Regions from separate parts of the Pseudoalteromonas sp. CO348 genome, predicted to be linked through region 2. Evidence: riboswitches for the same ligand, from Rfam matches in the RefSeq annotation. Region 2 holds a riboswitch; the other holds the start of a gene.
What was found. A riboswitch is a leader RNA that binds a small molecule or an ion and turns the genes downstream of it on or off. The one in region 2 is predicted to bind lysine.

Region 1 (3,276 bases), on a different contig from region 2:
CTTCTTGCTCGGAAAGGTTATTAAAGTCTTGAACCGAATAAAGTAATACATCCAATTGATTTGCTGCGCTTTTCACATGCTGTAATTGCTGGGTATCTTTGTTACTCAGATATTCATCTAAATACCCCTGAATGGCCTGCAGTGGCGTTCTTAGCTCGTGACTGACACGCGCTAAAAATCGTGATTTTGAGTGCAGAGCATCATCGGCAAGCTTTCTTGCCGCCTCTAATTTATCAAGTGCTTCAGCAATCTCTCGCGCCATCGGGCGAAATACAAGTTTCGCTTCTATAAACAGCAGCAACAGTCCAAGCAGCCAAATTAACAATTCTATTCTCCTCACCATCTCTGTTTTACTTCGCGCATGCTGCTCGAATAGTGAAACGGCATCATTCAGGTTTGGGAGTATATGCTGAGACGCAGTAAAGATTTGTTCCACTAATTGAGGAGTTGGCTGCTGAAACTGAGACCTTGATAAAGTGACAAAAGTATTACTTTGCAAATCCAATTGCACTGGCTCTTGGTAGTAAAGCGCTGCAAGCGCCTCATTCAGATAAATAGCCTCCCCCCTCTCTGTTTTAGTTAAAAACTCATGATTACTTTCAAATTTATCAATGGCTTGACGAAGATCCTCACTGTCTCTTTTATCCTCTTGTGCACTGAAAAGCGCGATGCGCTGGGACAACATCCGCTGCATACCCGCAATATTAATTACGTGCGCGTCTTGGCTCTGCTGATACAGTAAATACTGCATAATCCCCATCGCCATCGACAGCAATATAGCCATAGCAAGTAATGCCCCGATATAACGATTTTTAACTTTATTTATTAACGACATATTTTTGTTTTTCATCTCATAGCATTGTCTCAGCTGCAATGTTAAGTGTAGTTAACAATCGTATTATTTACAGTCCGATGCTTGACACCTAGACGGCCAAAATGTTTCAATGCGTGTTCACCCTATTTAGATAGTTTGATGCCACGGCGTCAAATTAAGGGCTGGAAGAGGTGCGTTATTCAGGTAACTAAGTGAAGGAGAGCAAACTCCGTTGCAGCTTAGTGAGGGGAATACACGCCGAGAAATTGAGTTATTGTTTGCTAATACTCATTTCGGGCGACTGGGCTGAATCCCAGCGACTGTCACCAACATACTTGGTGGAGAGCTTCTGGTCTTAGAAAAATAAGGCCATTGGCTGCCTTATCTTTTTTAAGTCCATTGCTCTTCGAATTTTAACGGTTCGAAGTTTGGACACCCTCCTAACTCCGAACATGATTTAAGTTCGGTAGAGATGAAATCACAATTCAACTTATCTGACTATCCGTTGTGGACGGCTTTAGTAACGCCTTTTGATGCTGAAAATCAGGTTGATTTTAGCGCATTAACAACGCTTGTGCGCGATCAAGAGCAAGCTCGTAACGGTATTCTTTTACTAGGCAGTACCGGCGAAGGCCTTGCGCTTACCCAAGAAGAGCAGCAACAAATCGTTGAGTTTGTTTGCCAGCTCGCCCCAAGCGTACCGCTCATGGTTGCCGTTGGCGGCAGTAATCTTGAGCAGCAAACACAATGGGTGCGCTTTTGTAATACGCAGCCCATTGATGCGCTCTTACTTGGCTCACCAATCTACGCAAAGCCCGGCAAAGTTGGTCTGACGCATTGGTTTAGCACACTACTCGATGAGAGCCACAACCCTTGCATGCTCTACAATGTACCTGGTCGCAGTGCCGTTGCTATCGCCCCTGAACTACTCGGCGAGCTAGCTTGCCACCCTAATCTGTGGGCACTAAAAGAAGCCAGTGGTGATATTGCCACCTTTGAAGCATTTCGTCAGGCAGCGCCTGATGTCGCAATCTATAGCGGCGACGATGGCTTAATGCCCTACTTTGCACAAGCAGGTGCAACGGGTCTGGTGTCTGTTGCGGCAAACGCATGGCCACAGCAAACCGCAGAATTTGTAAGGCGCTCGTTAAGCGGCACCTCTCCTAATTTATTTACCACTTGGTCAGAAGCTGCAAATAGCTTATTTGCAGTGGCAAATCCCATACCAGTCAAAGTGTTAATGCACTTGCAAGGGAAGCTCACAAGTCCAAACTTGCGCCCGCCACTGACACATTTGGAACTCACCCATACCGATGCGATCACTCGCGCGAACAAAACGATTTTATCTTGGAATTAAGGCAGTAAACATGAGCTGGTTAACCCTACTAAACGATTTAGAAAATGGCACAGTACGTGCGGCAACACAGGATGAGCAAGGCCATTGGCACGCTAACGTAGAAGTAAAACAAGGGATCCTTGAAGCATTTAGAAATGGCGTAAATACGGAGTTCCCAGGTGGATTTGTTGATAAAGACAACTTAGCACCACGCGGATTTGCTGCCCAAGATGGCGTTCGTATGGTTCCTGGCGGAAGCAGTGTAAGACGTGGCGCTTACGTCGCAGCCGGCACAATCATTATGCCACCGGCTTATGTCAACATTGGTGCCTATATTGATTCAGGTACTATGGTAGATAGTCATGCGTTGGTTGGTTCTTGCGCGCAAATTGGTAAAAATGTGCACCTTAGTGCAGCAGTGCAAGTGGGTGGTGTATTAGAACCGGTTGGAGCAAGTCCTGTTGTTGTTGAGGACGATGCCTTTATTGGTGCAGGCTGTGTATTGGTTGAAGGGGTTGTTGTTAAACGCGGTGCCGTATTAGCACCGGGTGTGCGCCTTTCAGCAAGTATTCCTGTCTATGACTGCGTGAACGAGCGCTTGCTTGACAAAGGTGAAGCTATCCCTGAAAACGCGATAGTGATCCCAGGCTCTCGTCCAGCCTCAACTGAGTGGGCACGCGAGCAAGGGTTAAGTATGTCATGCGCACTTATCGTAAAATACCGTGATGAACAAAGTGATGCATCACTGGCGCTGGAAGAGGTTCTACGCTAATGACTTGGTTGAGCACGTCACAGCGAACTGCAGCTGAGGCATTGATCCAGCAACAAGATACACCATTCTTTTGCTACGACTTAGATAAGCTAAGTGCGCATGTTAAGCCCTTAGTTGATCAGCAAATAGTTAAGCTTTGGTATGCCGTAAAAGCGAATCCGTTATCACATATCATTAAAACCCTAGATAACGCTGGGTTTAACTTTGATGTGGCATCTAGCGGCGAGCTTGATCAGGTGTTATCTCAAGGGATCGCTCCTAAACGCGTGCTCAACACCGGTCCTGCCAAATCGCTAAAGCAGATCCGTCATTTTGCAACACAAGGCGTACGTATTTTCGTGGCTGAAAGTCTCA
Region 2 (3,276 bases):
ATTATGCGATCAAAGTCCGCAGACTTCTTCCACCAATCTGATTCAGTGCATTCAACAAACCAGAATTCGTAGACGTCTTTATAATTCATGATGGCACTCCTAGGGAAAAACAAACTTGATGGTCAGCAGACCCTAACCGTTATAAACAAAGTGCCACCCATCACTCAATAATGCAACTTTTTTATTAGTTCCGAATGGGCAATAAATTCACTTATGCAACCTCTAGTAATTTAGCATGAATTGACTGCACGACCTGATCTGACTCCTGCTGCTCAACTAAAAAGCACAGATTGTGCTTGCTCGCACCATGGCATATCAATCGAATATTAAACTCTGACAACACATCCATCAGGTTAAGTTGGCACTTCTTCAACTGGATCTCAGAACCTATCATGGCCACCAAAGTAAGATTATTTTCAACGGTCACATGACAAAACTCGCCAAGTTCATCCAAACAAGCTTGTTCTAGCTCTGGTCGAGAAGCATTCGGCGCATTATCCAGCGTAAGTGCAACACTAATTTCCGAAGTCGTTACCAAGTCAACCGATATATTGTAATTGCTTAAAATGGTGAAGATACGAGCCAAAAAGCCGCTAGCAAGAAGCATTTCAGGGCTCTTTAACGTCAATAGTATTTGGTTTTTACGTTGTGTCACTGCACGAATGCCTGCTTGCGCCGTTTTCTCTTTTTCAATCCAAGTGCCACCCGCTTGCGGATCACGGCTTGAACCAACAAATACTGAAATACCTTTACGACTCGCTGGCAATATAGTTGCGGGATGTAACACCTTGGCACCAAATGTCGCCATTTCGGCCGCTTCATCAAAACTCAAACGAGGAATAGGTCTAGCCTTTACACACAAACGCGGATCGGTACTGAAAATACCAACAACATCGGTCCAAATATGCACACTTGACGCGTCAATTGCCTCTGCTAACAATGCAGCACTATAATCAGAACCGCCACGACCAAGCGTGGTCGTCTGGCCGTATTGGTCACTACCAATAAACCCTTGCGTCACCTGCACTGTGTCGCCAAGTAGCGCGACCAAATTGGTTTGCGCAGCTTCACGCGTAGCTGCAACATTTGGATTCGCTTTTCCAAATTGGTTATCTGTTTTAAGCACTTTACGTACATCAAAGCGCGACGCCTGGACCTGATTATTACGTAGTATTTGGGTAAACAAATAAGAAGAAAAACGTTCGCCAAAGCTCAACATTTCATCGCATTGCTGTCTGCCAAGTGCTGGTAAACTCGCAAGGCTTTCAAATTCACTGAAAGTTTGCTTGTAACCCTCTGCAAGATCAGCATCCAAAGACACTTGATCGATAATCGCTTGCTGTATGTTTTCAACCGCTGCAACAACTGCTTTGCGCCCGGCTTCATCTTCCTTTTGTTGGGTTAGCGTCACCAGGTGATTGGTTACGCCAGCACATGCACTCACAACCACCACTCGAACATTTGGGTTGTCACGAACAATGTGGGCACAACGAGACATAGCTTCAAAGTCAGCGACACTGGTACCGCCAAATTTGGCTACAACATACTGCGAATTCATTTTCTCTCCTCTCGACTGTTGGCACAGTCAAATTTTATAAGGAGAACTCGGCATGGGATTTCTAGAAAGACGAACGCTTGAAATGACCTTTGCCAGAAGCTCTCCACCAATACGGTGACAGTTCCGAGGATTCAGCCTCGTAAACCGAAGAATCGTTGCGACGAGCAACTTTTCTCCTCGGCGAATACTTCCCTCACTAGTGGTCATTGGTCTCGTCACCTCACACTAACTACCTAAGCATCGCGCCTCTTCTGTTTATTTTGCCTTTGTTAATCTGAATAAAAACAAAATAAAAGCCCGCAATCAATGCGGGCGATGTAAGAAAATTATCTTTTAGCCGTCTAGGTGTCAAGTTATTTATGAAAAACTTATTCCAAAGCGGTAAAAAATTAAATCCATTGGTCTTAAATAAGCTGACCCGCGAAATACGCACCACTATATCCAATGGTATATGCGATAAGCAGGTAGATACTCATTTTAAGATAGCTTGAGAAAGTTAAGGCTTTAACCTTGCTCATTGCAATGATCCCCGCTGCAGAACCAATGATAAGCATAGAGCCACCAACGCCAGTCGCATAAGTAAAGGTTAGCCATTGCGCTGGAGTCATCGTAATGTCTGCTTTTAATAGCGCCGCCGTCAACGGCACGTTATCTACCGCCGCACTCATTAAACCGACCAAGTAATTTGCGTATTCCGGCGCAAGATGCAGATATAAATCGGTAAACTTAGACAGTACACCGACCTCTTTCAACGCACCAACTAATAACAGCACACCCACAAAGAACAATAAGGTGTCGTATTCAATTTCACGGATATAGTCGATGATTTTCTTATTAACGTCTTTCTTGCGCATCAAGAATTGCGCCATTAAGAACATCAAAGACAAGCCAAATAAGAAAGTTAGCATCGGCGGTACATGGTATTGCACGCTTAAGAATAACGTGGCAAAAATGGTTGATAAAAAGATAAGCGCAATGGTGATATCAGTCTTTTCAATTCTGCGTAATTCAGCCTTTTCAAAGGTGATCTTATCATTCATGCCGATTGACAGCATCGCAGCTAAGATAAATACGCTAAAAATAGAGGGGGCTATTAGTAAAAGCAGATCAGGGATAGTCACTTTATCGGCTAGAAATATCATCAAGGTGGTTACATCACCGGTGATCAATGATACCCCACCGGAGTTAACACTGAAGATGATTAACGTCGCATATCTAATTAGCTTTTTCGGGTCTAATTTCAAAGACATGACTACAGCTAATGAAATAAGCGTCGCGGTGATGTTATCCGATATTGACGAAAATACGAATGCAAAAGCACCGACCAAAAACATTAGCTTGCGTTCGCTAATATGGGTTGGCATGATCCGGTGAACAATATTTTGGATAAACCCTTTTGAGTTCAAATAGGCCACAAACGTCATGGCAGCCATTAAGAACAGCCAAAGCGTCGCGATTTCCAAAATGTTATGGTCTAGCTCAATTTGTACAATTTCTGGGCTTTGACCATGAATTGGAGAGATAAAGGCGATAATCCAACATAAAGTACCAAAAAAAAGCGTTGTTTTGGCCTTGTTTACGTGAATAATATCTTCTATAACGATGAGTATAAAAGCGATGGCAATCAGGGTTAGAATAATGGGCGTGACCATAATGCGTAAACAACCTGTAATTAAATGTAACAAGGGGTGGGTTCGTTTTCGCGGCGGATTCTAGCA

Region 1: linked by a shared signal. The riboswitch ahead of dapA (4-hydroxy-tetrahydrodipicolinate synthase) and the one ahead of lysC (lysine-sensitive aspartokinase 3) in region 2 are both predicted to bind lysine.

The regions. Positions count from the first base shown of each region.
Region 1 covers NZ_SGPI01000005.1:24,969-28,244, reverse strand. Annotated here, with positions in the region: gene EXT48_RS01055 (response regulator) at 1-850, opposite strand, end outside; lysine riboswitch at 993-1,171, shown strand; gene dapA (4-hydroxy-tetrahydrodipicolinate synthase) at 1,287-2,171, shown strand; gene EXT48_RS01045 (2,3,4,5-tetrahydropyridine-2,6-dicarboxylate N-succinyltransferase) at 2,182-2,922, shown strand; gene EXT48_RS01040 (PLP-dependent decarboxylase) at 2,922-3,276, shown strand, end outside.
Region 2 covers NZ_SGPI01000014.1:9,361-12,636, reverse strand. Annotated here, with positions in the region: gene EXT48_RS05910 (DUF924 family protein) at 1-89, opposite strand, end outside; gene lysC (lysine-sensitive aspartokinase 3) at 212-1,558, opposite strand; lysine riboswitch at 1,647-1,817, opposite strand; gene nhaD (sodium:proton antiporter NhaD) at 1,963-3,210, opposite strand.